Regions from separate parts of the Halobacillus seohaensis genome, predicted to be linked through region 3. Evidence: predicted binding sites of a transcription regulator. Region 3 holds the regulator's gene; each other region holds the start of a gene.
What was found. The regulator LexA, encoded in region 3, represses DNA repair genes until DNA is damaged. The targets are predictions, from matches to a motif close to CGAACATATGTTCG.
Positions count from the first base shown of each region.

Region 1: a site for LexA is predicted at 1,913-1,926, ahead of ACFQIC_RS17320 (YhjD family protein). Genes of this name have one in related genera too.
Region 2: a site for LexA is predicted at 1,813-1,826, ahead of recA (recombinase RecA). Genes of this name have one in related genera too.
Region 4: a site for LexA is predicted at 1,340-1,353, ahead of ACFQIC_RS03125 (DNA polymerase IV). Genes of this name have one in related genera too.

Region 1 is NZ_JBHSZV010000048.1:30,392-33,591, forward strand. Features, by position in the region: gene ACFQIC_RS17305 (fatty acid--CoA ligase family protein) at 1-38, shown strand, start outside; gene ACFQIC_RS17310 (DUF3939 domain-containing protein) at 373-828, opposite strand; gene ACFQIC_RS17315 (competence protein ComK) at 1,046-1,555, shown strand; gene ACFQIC_RS17320 (YhjD family protein) at 1,488-1,892, opposite strand; gene ACFQIC_RS17325 (TVP38/TMEM64 family protein) at 2,090-2,737, shown strand; gene lepB (signal peptidase I) at 2,792-3,200, shown strand, end outside.
Region 2 is NZ_JBHSZV010000013.1:34,728-37,927, reverse strand. Features, by position in the region: gene pgsA (CDP-diacylglycerol--glycerol-3-phosphate 3-phosphatidyltransferase) at 1-503, shown strand, start outside; gene ACFQIC_RS04650 (competence/damage-inducible protein A) at 500-1,732, shown strand; gene recA (recombinase RecA) at 1,894-2,937, shown strand.
Region 3 is NZ_JBHSZV010000004.1:18,348-21,547, reverse strand. Features, by position in the region: gene tkt (transketolase) at 1-263, opposite strand, end outside; gene ACFQIC_RS00350 (DUF896 domain-containing protein) at 449-682, opposite strand; gene ACFQIC_RS00345 (YneB family resolvase-like protein) at 754-1,413, opposite strand; gene lexA (transcriptional repressor LexA) at 1,726-2,349, shown strand; gene ACFQIC_RS00335 (DUF2680 domain-containing protein) at 3,106-3,200, opposite strand, start outside.
Region 4 is NZ_JBHSZV010000008.1:26,402-29,601, forward strand. Features, by position in the region: gene ACFQIC_RS03120 (glycoside hydrolase family 13 protein) at 1-1,108, opposite strand, end outside; gene ACFQIC_RS03125 (DNA polymerase IV) at 1,372-2,628, shown strand; gene ACFQIC_RS03130 (MFS transporter) at 2,893-3,200, shown strand, end outside.

The DNA of each region.
Region 1 (3,200 bases), on a different contig from region 3:
TAAGGAAGAACCTTAGGGATAAGCTTTCACAGAATTAAGCTTGAGTGTAAGCTGATGTACGTATGACAATAATTAGAAAAGACGCAATGGTTTGCGGTTCTCCGCAAGATGTTTTCGGTGAAGAGCTTATCGAGTTATACTATAATGAGAATTAGATAAGCGATCATGCTTATTTGTTACACACCACTAATGAATCGGTTCATAAGTGGGTCAGTAATGCATTTACTGATGAGTGTTATGATGAAGAAGCGAAGGCTTTTTCATACATTAATTCCCTCACTCAAAAGTTAACCAGTCGTCTCATTGGCCAATGCTCTTCATACGAGCATTGGCATTTTTTTTTTTTTATTTCCTCATGCTTTCAAGCTTCCCTCATTCCGGTTTCTTATAGGAAATCATAAACTCCTCATCTGTTAAATAAAAATCCCTTGTTGGACGTTCAGATAATAAATGTAGCCGTTCCAATTTAAAAAAACTTATTCGTTTGTAAGGATCCATATCAATAATAGGCATGTCTTCGCTTTGTTGAATATATAGATCTACAGCTTGTTGGACACGATCGATTTCTTGGGCAAGTTCGAAATCTTCTTCTTCGAATATTTCGTAGGTTTCGCGGGACATATAATACGTTTTTTGAGGAATGCCTTCGATGTACGGAGAAAGTAAGTCATAATCGATTGTAAGATCCTGTTTAATAATAACGCTTAGCGGAACTTTATTTGGTTTGTTATCAGCATAAGCATGAACTGCTTTTCGTACGTCTTGAATGGATAACTCTTTCACTTCTAATGAGGGTTGTACTGCTTTCTTATTTTTCTTTTTCCACATGGGCGAGCCTCCTTATTTTTAGGATGGGGACAAACGATGAGTGAGAGGTAATTTATTCTCTTTTCCTAAGATTATAACAAAAATTACAAAAAACGATAAAAAAACATAAGAATATTTAGACTTTTCCATCAAAATTTGGTAAATTTATAAAGTAGAGGTGGCAAGTGAAAACGCTCATGCCGCACTTTGAAAAGAAAGGGTGTTAAATAGGATGGATATGGTTTACAAAAAAGAATATGAAGTTAACCCGCAAACTATGGCTCTTGTAGCAAATTATGATGCGCAAGGTCAAATTATTACTGAAGTTGTAGAAAATGGAGAAAGGTTTTATCTCCCTGGCTATCCTGGAAAGATTGTTGATCAGTCGTGCCGTTATTTTGCAAGCAGCTTAGAAGGACGATTATCTGGTACTAAACAAGTAGCTGGCTTTACCCATAAACCCCCGATTGTTATATCTCAAGCGATGGACATGTATTTCTTTCCTATTATTTCCCCTAAACGAAAAGAGTGTACCTGGATCGCTCCTAAGTACATTCGAACTCATAAAGGCGAATCTGATCAGTCGACAACGATTTATTTTATGAACGGAGATACCGTAAATGTACCTGTATCTGTCGGAATGATTATCAATCAAATACAACGTACGGCCCAATTCCGTGTCAAACTGGAAGATCGCTTGAAACACTATCATTCTCAACCTGAGATTGTTGCAGAGACTTTTTCATAAGTTCAAATAAAATCGTTTTTACTTTCTTACGAATAGCCGGATTAAAGTAGTTTCTTTTTTCTTCATATCCGTGAGCTAAAAATAAAAAAGAAGTAAATGAATCATTCCGTCCGGATTCAATGACTTGTAGTTTATGTGTGTCCATTTGGTATTTTAACGATTTCCTTTCTTCTCTTCCTTCAAGTTCCATCATTCCGAGTAGTTCCATATAGGGCTCTTTAATTTTGAAATTACCTCGCTCGAAGTGCTTGCGATCCTGACGTATAACGGTAATAGCCATAGATAAAAAGAGGTATCGTGAGGCAATCTCTAATTCTTTTTGTTTTAAATGACGCATGCTGCTCCCCCTCTCTTATACGAACGTTTGTTCTATATTATACCACGAGACCCTCCAATATATGCAACTAAATTTTGCTGATGGTTAAAAAGATTTTGGCATGGAGAAACTGGTAAATAGTAGGCATCTGGGAGTTTTTCTATTAAAATAGAAGAAAGAGTACTCGCTATTAATGTAAACAATAAGGGGAGCCGGTCATGGAGTTGTTAATGATTAATTTTGAAGAGATAAAATACATGGCTGAGAATGATCGTTTATTTGATTACGCCATTGATCAACTCGAACAACTCGAGCGATTTGGACCTTTACCAGGAATTCTTCTTCCTTTAATTGAAGCCTTCTTACCCATTCTCCCTCTCGTTGCTTTTGTACTGGCTAATGCGGTTGTCTATGGTTTATTTAAAGGTTTTTTATATTCTTGGATCGGAGCTGTGACAGGATCTGTACTCGTATTTTTATTAGTGCGTAAATTGGGCCAACAGCGATTCTTTCATTTTATCAGTCGCCATAAGCAAGTGAAGCGAGTAATGAATTGGGTGGAGGAGCACGGGTTTGGACCACTTTTTTTACTGATGTGTTTTCCTTTTTCTCCGTCGTCGATTATTAATGTTGTCTCAGGTTTATCTAATGTGAGCCGACAGCAGTTTATATTAGCGGCCGTTTTGGGTAAATCCGTCATGATATTTACTATTGCTTATGTAGGAAGCAGTATAGCTTCATTTGCACAAAATCCAGTTAAATCAATTGTTGTCGGGATATGCATATTAACTTTTTGGATTATAGGGAAGTTAGTGGAGAAAAAAATTCAAAAAAAAGCTGAAAAAAGAATTTATCGTAGTGGTTAAGTATGGCCAGGATAGGGTATAGAGTAAATAGTAATCTACCTGGGGGAACCGCTAATGAAAAAAGTCTGGGCGATCCTGAGAACAGCTTTGCTCGCTTTACTAGTAGCTTTCGTGTTTAAAACATATTTATTTGCAAGTTATATAGTAGATGGGAAATCAATGGAACCCACGCTATATGATGGAAATTTATTAATGGTAAATAAAATAGTTTATGATTGGCAAAGTATTGATCGTGCGGATGTCATTGTATTTCATGCTAATGAAGAAGAGGACTATGTGAAGCGAGTGATTGGTTTGCCTGGTGATCATGTGGCCATGGAAGATGACATGCTACAAATCAATCGCGAGGCAGTTGCTGAACCTTATCTAAACGTACTAAGACCAAATGATGGAGCAGTGTTTACCAAGGAATTCACACTGGAAAGTATCACAGGTGAAAGTGCGATACCCGAGGGACATTTAT
Region 2 (3,200 bases), on a different contig from region 3:
TTGAATGGGGCGAGATTCAAATGGGAGATAGAGAACTTCCAATTGCACATTTAGCGGGTGCGATTTTATTTATTGTAGCCTCAACTACGGATTGGATTGATGGTTACATTGCCCGTAAATACAATTTAGTTACGAATCTGGGGAAATTTCTTGATCCCTTAGCAGACAAGTTACTCGTTAGTGCAGCCCTTATTGTGTTAGTGGAGATTGGTCTTGCTCCGGCTTGGATTGTTATTTTCATTATTAGCAGGGAATTTGCAGTCACGGGACTTCGTCTTGTTGCAGCAGGAGAAGGCAGTGTTCTGGCCGCCAGCCAAATGGGGAAATTAAAAACGTGGATTCAAATCGTTGCTATCTCTCTCTTATTGTTGCATAACTGGCCATTAGCTTATATTGATCTACCATTAGGTACGATTAGTTTATATGCTGCATTAATCATTACGGTCTATTCTGGTTATGATTATTTTGTGAAAAATTGGCACGTAATGAGGTATTCCAAATGAGAACAGAATTAGTTGCTGTTGGAACTGAACTCTTATTAGGTCAAATTGCAAACACAAATTCCCAGTGGATCTCAAAAGAATTGGCGCATTATGGCGCGTCTGTCTATTTTCACAGCGTCGTTGGTGATAATCTACAAAGAGTTGTTAACACTTTTGACGAGGCAAGCAGACGATCTGACGTAGTCATTGTCACAGGCGGACTTGGTCCGACGGAGGATGATTTAACAAGAGATGCTGCTAAGCTGCTTTTTCATGATGAATTAGTTGAGCATAAACATACAATGAATAAAATCCAAGGATACTTCGATAAAAATAATCGTACGATGACAATAAACAATCGAAAACAAGCTCTAGTTTTAGCCAGTGCCCAAGTAATTGAAAATGATGAAGGGATGGCCCCTGGACAAATAATTCAATACAATGGTGTCACGTTTATCTTCTTACCAGGTGTACCTTCTGAGATGAAGCGTTTAATGAATGATCGGGTGTTCCCTTACTTAATAGAAACCTTTAAGTTAGAGTCGGAGATCAAATCAGAAATGCTTCGTTTTATTGGTATTGGAGAATCTTCTTTAGAAAGTGAACTAGCTGATTTAGTTGAGTCTCAAACAAATCCCACGATTGCTCCTTTAGCAGGTGAAGGTGATGTGGCCATTCGCTTAACGGCATCAGGAAACCGTGCATCATTAAAAATAGCCTCTATTAAAAAAGAAATTTTAAGCCGTGTGGGACAGTATTACTTCGGCAGTGATAGTATTACTATCGAAGAAGCTGTCCAGGATCTTTTAGCGCAGAGGGAAGAAAACTTAGGTTCGGCGGAAAGTTTAACGGGTGGAAAGTTTATAGAGCGAATGATTCAACTAGAAGGGGCTTCTTCTGTTTGTGAAGGTGGACTAGTAGCTTATACACCGTCCGCTAAGCAGTCAGTTATTCAAGTTCCCAAACAGCTCATTGAAAAGTATGGAACTGTGAGTTCGCAGTGTGCAAAGATGATGGCTGAGCAAGTACAGCATCTTTTAAAAGTTGATATTGCTATTAGCTTTACAGGTGTAGCAGGTCCAAATTATAGTGAAGGTCATCCTCCTGGAATTGTTTATATTGGTTTGAAGGTAGGAGAAAAAGAGGCGATCGTTAAAAACTACCATTTTGATGGTAGCAGGGATAAAATTCGTAGCCGCACAGTGAATAAAGGATATGAACTACTTTTTCATGAGTTAAAATCGCAATAATGACCCCATATTCAAGGGGGAAAACAGTTTTTTTCCTTGAATATGGTTCTTTTTTTGCCTATTGAATTATGATGAAAAAGGGAACGTTTATTCGCTTATTTAGTTGGCAAAATGAAAAAAACAAGTTATGATAGGTATAGTAATTTTGAAAGGGGAATATTATGAGCGATCGTAAGCAAGCTTTAGATATGGCGTTAAGACAAATTGAAAAACAGTTCGGTAAAGGCTCTATTATGAAAATGGGAGAACAAGCGGAACAAAGAATTAGTACAGTCTCCAGTGGATCACTCGCCCTTGATGTGGCTCTTGGTGTAGGTGGGTATCCTCGAGGAAGAATTGTTGAAATATATGGACCAGAATCATCTGGTAAAACTACAGTAGCTCTCCATGCTATCGCTGAAGCGCAAAGACAAGGTGGACAAGCGGCCTTCATAGATGCCGAACACGCACTTGACCCTGTTTATGCACGTGCTCTTGGTGTCGATATAGATGAACTACTATTATCACAGCCTGACACAGGAGAACAAGCTCTAGAGATTGCGGAAGCACTTGTTCGAAGCGGAGCAGTTGAAATAGTTGTTATTGATTCTGTAGCAGCACTAGTACCTAAAGCTGAGATTGAGGGTGAGATGGGAGATGCTCACGTAGGTCTGCAGGCTCGCTTAATGTCTCAAGCGTTAAGAAAACTTTCTGGTGCGATTAGTAAATCAAAAACAACAGCTATGTTTATTAACCAAATTCGTGAAAAAGTCGGTGTGATGTTCGGAAGCCCTGAAACAACACCAGGTGGCCGTGCACTTAAATTCTATTCATCTGTAAGACTAGAAGTGAGACGTGCTGAAACCCTGAAACAGGGAGATGAAATGGTAGGGAATAAAACGAGATTAAAAGTAGTCAAAAACAAAGTAGCCCCACCTTTCAAAAAAGCGGAAGTAGATATTATGTATGGGGTAGGGATTTCTAGAGAAGGTGAACTTCTAGACATCGGCTCTGACCTGGATATCATCCAAAAAAGTGGCTCCTGGTATTCTTACAATAGTGATAGAATGGGGCAAGGACGTGAAAATGCCAAACAATTCTTAAAAACCAATGAAGCGATTTATCAAGAAATTAAAGGTCTAGTTCGCAGTCATTACAATATGGACGGCCCGGCAAAAGAAGAAGAAGAGAAGAAATCAGAAAATCAAGAATCATTAGACGTCTAATGATTCTAAGAAGCGGAGTCATTTTTAGAGTTACCTTAGGAGGTATTCTTTGATAAAAGACTCTGCTTTTTTATATAAAATTTTGAGGTTTTTCTTGTTTAAAGACTAGAGTTACTTTCATATTAAAATATAGATTATTAAAAATATTATGTGTAAAGGTCGGCAAGATTTGACGATTCCTTGACATTACGCTGTGGCGGGCATAAAATGAATGTGTATCATTTTCATATTTATACCTTTTATTTTAATGAAATGAAACTGAA
Region 3 (3,200 bases):
TCATCAATCGTTACATTGTAGCCTGATAAGTGTAGCAGGCTATATAAAAGCATGGAACCATGCCCTGCGGATAAAACAAAGCGGTCACGGTTGAACCAATCAGAGTTACCTGGATTATGGTTCATAAATTGCGTCCATAAAGTATACGCCATTGGAGCTGCGCCCATTGGCATTCCCGGATGGCCAGAGTTTGCATTTTCTACTGCATCAATTGCTAATGTACGGATCGAGTTAATAGATGTTTGTTCGAGGCTGTTTGCCATAATTAAATAATTTCCCCTTTCAAATTCACGTATATGTAACATATATTATCCTATAATGAAAATGCTTAAGTGACAAGCATAGTTATCGAATTACGTGATAAAATGTTCCGAATTTTATTGTTCCCTTAGTATAAATTATTAAACAAAAAGGCCGCACTTAGGGTGAGTGCGGTTATATTAATGCCTTAGTTTTTTTTCTCATTATCCTGCATTTTTTTAAGCTTTTCAGGAGTGACATCTTTACCTTCAGGGTCTACTACTGTCATCCCTTTTAATTGATTCTTAAAAGATTTGCGTACGTTTTTTAAATATTCCTGACGAAGTTCTTGTTGTTCTTGCTTTTCTTCCTCATTTAATCCTTGATCTTTGGATTTATGTGACAGTTCATTTATGCGATTTAACTTTTCGTTTGAAAGCATATAAGAAACTCCTTTTGGTATTAGAATACATAGAAAGACAAGAGCCTGTCGACATTTGTCTTCTGTATATACTAACGTTCCCTATCACTTTTTTCAAGTGTGACAAACTCCTGATACCTTCTATGTACCGTTGCCTTTGAAACATCATATCCTAGTCCTCTTAATGTCGCTGCTATCTCATTGAATGTTAAGTTATTGTTTCTAAGACGCACAACCTCTTCGACTGGAAATGCTAACCTTTCCCTACCAGGAGCAAGGTGTTGGTTCGATAAATTATCATGAGGATTATATCCATTATCAACAGCTTTCTTCATCCCTCTTTTTATTTTCATATTATGGATCTTCCGTTGATATTCTTCAACGACACCTACAATTTGTAAGACCATAGAGTCAGATTCTGACATTCTTATTTCCCCATCATCTGTTAAAGAAAAAACACGTACATTTAATTTATATAGTTGGTGATACAAAGCAATTTTGGTATTTCCCCGTCCTAACCTTGTTTCATCTTGAACAAGTAGCAAATCCGCTTCGCCTTTAGCAAATTGCTCAAGCAGCCGGAAAACCCCTTCTCTTTCTATTTCATATCCACTCGCTTTTTCTTCAATACAATCCACAACTTCGATAGATCTTTTGTTGGCCATCGCTATCAATTCAGATTTCTGTCTGGCTAGCGAACTCATTTGTTCTTCTTTCTCTGTACTTACTCGACAATATAAAATAGCTTTCATGCATCTCTACCTCTCTTCTAAAGCTTCCCTTCAAGCGTACTATACGCTAGTCACCATAGAAAAGTATAGAAACACTAAACTAGCAGCAAATAATAAAATATAAGTCACATCTAATTTTGAAAGTTTATTAAACATAGTTCCACTCCTCGTCATTTAGAACAAACGTTCCTGGAAACATTTGTTCGCTTTTGATGGTTATATTACATAAGAACGTCTGTTCTTGTCAACACCTTTTTCGAACGCTTGTTTGTGTATTTGAACATCACATGATAGAATGTAGTTACTATAAACCTATGTTCGAGGTGTTCAATTATGAATAAACTTTCAAAAAGGCAACAAGAAATACTAGATTTCATTAAAGAACAAGTATTACTTAAAGGATATCCACCTTCAGTTAGAGAAATCGGCCAATCAGTAGGATTGGCGTCGAGTTCCACGGTCCACGGGCACCTTTCTAGATTAGAAAAGAAAGGGTTTATACGGAGGGATCCAACAAAACCTAGAGCAATTGAAGTCATTGAGTTAGAAGAAGAATCCACAATACCTAGGGCAGAAGCTGCTTATGCCCCTCTAATTGGTAAAGTAACTGCTGGTTCACCAATCACAGCCATTGAAAATATTGAAGAATACATTCCACTGCCAGACTCCTTGGCGGGAACGGATGATAATAGCTTTGTTCTTATTGTACAAGGAGAAAGTATGATTGAAGCTGGAATATTAGATGGAGATATGGTGATTGTTAAACAACAAACAACTGCTGATAACGGAGATATTGTTGTAGCCATGACGGAAGATGAAGAGGCTACTGTTAAACGCTTTTTTAAAGAAAGTAATTTTATTCGCTTGCAACCGGAAAACGCCACTATGGAGCCCATCATATTAAACGATGTATCCATTTTAGGTAAGGTCGTTGGCTTATACCGTACTGTACATTAATCTTGTTAACAAAAACAGCTAGGAGCAAATGACCATATGCTCCTAGCTGTTTTTGTTTATATCGTTCCATTTCAAGTAATACCTACTTATCTATGTTATTGGTTGCCAATATAAGAAGTCAGCTAGGTAACTTAAGTTACTTCTTAGAACTGGTTCTAAACTAGATTAATTACAATGCACAAACGATTCACTTAGAATAGTAGTATATTGATATATTAAATCTCTGTATTTATATTAAAGAAAAAAAGGAGTTATTCAATAAACGAGACAGGATTGTTGAAGACTCGATTCCGAGATGATTGTGTGGAGAAAGAGGCAGCGGGGAAGGAGTCGCGTGCCATATATTTCCATCGGAATCATATTGTTCTCCGTTTTTGCTAAAGTATGAGATATCTGTTATATCTATTGAGCCACTTAGATAAATTGTTAAAAACAGGTATGATGGTCTTTTTAAATAAAGCCCGCCTAATTAAGGGCCTTGACATAAAGCCACTGTGGTTAATAATTTCAGTCCATAAACAGCAATTAGGAGGCTTACCTGGTGTGTACCCCCATTCTCCGGTGAAAAGCAGCGGAACAGCCATTCTTTTATTCCACAATCCGGGGTTTAGTTGAACAAGAATATCATAAAAAATGCTCAGAGCTTTTTTGCTCCAAGCATTTTAATTATGGCGTTTCTATCCTGTTCATATGTTTACTAATCATAACTTTGTTTCATCTTCTGACTTCAAATTTTGCACTTCAAAACTAAACACGTTAATCTTTCTTATGATGTTTTTTATGATGTTGATCCCACTTTGGCACAAAATCATTTTGTTCTAACTTATTATAGTGATCTTCGAATTTAGAAA
Region 4 (3,200 bases), on a different contig from region 3:
TGCCAATTTCTTGTCCTTGGTAAATGAACGGTGTCCCCTGCATTAAAAAGTACATCGTTGCGATCGAGGTTGCACTTTCATACCAAAATTCTTCATCATTGCCCCATGTAGAAACGATGCGTGCTTTATCGTGGTTTTCAATAAATAAAGCATTCCAACCATCGCCTTCTAACGCTTTTTGCCAACGTGTTAGGGCCTTTTTCAAACCGACGACATCTAGTTGCTGATCGGAGCCTTGATCCCAAAGATCTAAATGCTCAAACTGAAAGACCATATCCATTTTGCCTTCTTTACCTACCCATTTATGAGCTTCTGAAGCACTTACCCCATTAGCTTCTCCGACAGTAAGGGCTTTATATTCGGGCCGTCCATACGTCTGGTCTTTGAATTCTTGTAAAAATTCATGGATACCCTTTTGGTTCATATGCATGTCAAAGGAAGAAACATAAGGCTTTCCTTTTGGATTGGGCAAATCAGGTAATCCTGCCCGTTTCTTAATATGACTAATTGCATCAATACGGAAGCCATCAATTCCCTTATCAAGCCACCAGTTTACCATATCGTATAAAACGGTACGTACCTCTTCATTTTCCCAATTTAAATCGGGTTGTTTTTTCGAGAAAAGGTGAAGGTAGTATTGCTGTGTTTTTGTATCATATTCCCAGGCAGATCCTTCAAAAATACTTTCCCAGTTATTCGGTTCGTTTCCTTTTTTTCCATCTCGCCAAATGTACCAATCTCGCTTAGGGTTGTCCCTAGAGGAGCGAGATTCAATAAACCAGGGGTGCTCATCACTTGTATGGTTGAGTACAAGATCGATAATCAGTTTCATACCTCGTTTATGGACTTCCTCAAGCAACTGATCAAAGTCTGCCATAGTTCCAAACTCTTCTAAAATATCCTGATAGTCGGAAATATCATAGCCATTATCGTCCTTAGGAGACTTATACATTGGGCAGATCCAAATGAAATCGATACCAAGTTCTTTTATATAATCAAGACGTTCAATCATTCCTTGTAAATCTCCAATGCCATCGCCATCGGAATCCTGAAAACTTCGCGGATAGACTTGATAGCCGACAGCTTCTTTCCACCATGCTTTTTCCAATTAAAAAACCTCACTTTTTACTTTTTTATACTATAGATTTGCAAATTGAGAATGAAACCTCGTTATTCGCTAATACCCATGTCCTGATCCTCTAATACTAATATGTGTGCAAACGTTTTCGTTGATTCATATATTAGCGGAATATTTTGATTTTTACAATAGAACACTCAAAAAAATTATAAATTTGGATAAAATCCCCACTGTTCATAAGAAGAATTAACGGTTATAATAAGAACAAACGTTCGTTGTTTGGAGTGGTGGAAATGGATTATTCAGTTTATCCTCGTCATGACGTTCTGTGCATTGATATGCGATCTTTTTATGCAAGTGTGGAATGTACGAGGCGTGGGCTAGATCCGAAAACAGCTTTGCTCGCTGTTGTTGGAGATCCAAATAGAAGTGGAAGTATTGTGTTGGCAGCATCGCCCGCCTTAAAGAAAAAGCACGGCATTAGCAATGTGAGTCGTTTTTTTGAATTACCTGATGACCCTCAGCTTGTCATCGCACAGGCTCACATGGGGGATTATTTAGAAGTGTCGGTAGAGATTACAAAAATGATGATGAATTATGTTCCGCCTGAAGCGATCCATGTTTATTCAGTGGATGAACTATGGGTGACAGTCAACGGTTTAGAAAAGCTATACGGATCACCTTACGATATCGCTCGTATGATTCAGGATAACATTCGCGACCAATTTGGGATCGAGTGTGTGATTGGTATAGGTGATAATAAATTTTTAGCTAAAGTCGTCATGGATATTCATGCAAAAAAAGCAGAGGACGGAATTGCTGAGTGTCGTTATGAACACGTAAAGAAGCTGTTATGGCCGACTCTAATTGAAGAAATATGGGGGATCGGGTCACGCATGATGCGAAATTTAAATCGAATGGGCATTGTCACACTCGGACAACTGGCTAATCACCCTGTAAAGTATTTAAAAAAGCATTATGGAGTAATTGGTGAACAATTATATTGGCACGCCTGGGGTATTGATTTAAGTCCTGTCATCGGCAATTTTACTAAGACTGAACAGAAAGGCTACGGCCATGGCATTACGTTATTACGAGATTACACGGGAGAGGAATTGTCGACCGTATTACTCGATTTATGTGAAGAAGCCTGTCGACGGGCGAGAAGAGACGAGCAAGCGGGAAGGACCGTCCACCTTTCCGTTGGTTATGCAAGTGAAGTAGGAGGTGGCTTCAGCCGTTCAATGTCGATTGATCAACCAACGAACATTACGATGGATATGTATCATTTATGCATGCGTCTTTTCCGAACCTTTTATGATGGGGAAAGTAACATTCGCCGCACGAGCGTGACACTGACAAAACTCCATGAAGACGTAGCTACTCAGCTCACACTTTTTGATGATCGTCCAAAACAGAAGGATGTAGGAATTGTGATGGATCAAATTCGTGATAAATATGGATCAACGGCGATTTTAAGAGCAAGTAGTTTTACGGATGCAGGGATTACGCCAGAGCGGAGCAAGAAGATTGGGGGGCATTTTGCCTGATTGAGTTCTATTCTAATTTTGTCAATAAAACTTCCGTTTCTAGTAGTGGAGACGGAGGTTTGTTTAGTTTTAAAAAATCAAGGTGCTTATCTATTAAAAATCCCCATTTTCAGTAAAACTTTTAATCTCCCTTATAACCTTTGCTTACTCTATTAAAAGGGTATATTCTTTTATGTAGTTTCTCTCTTTCAAAAAGCCACTTTTCACTCCTATATCTCCTCATTTTCTTCTTCTTTTCCATATCTATAAATAGGTGGTGTAAGATTGTTGATAGCTAAATGGTTTCAAAAGGTATATTACGGTTGGTTCATTGTATTCTTTGCGGGATTAGGCATCTTCTTTTCAGGACCTGGACAAACATATTCAAACGCTCAATTCATTGATCAATACATAAACGATTTTGGTTGGTCCCGTTCTGAAGTATCTGGATTGTACTCGGCCGCCACTTTGGTGGCTGGCTTCGTTATGATTCATATTGGAAAGCTTATTGATCGATTTGGTCAACGAGTAATGATGGTGACGGTTGGCTCTCTTTTCGCATTAGCCTGTTTGTTTAATAGTATCGTATCTAG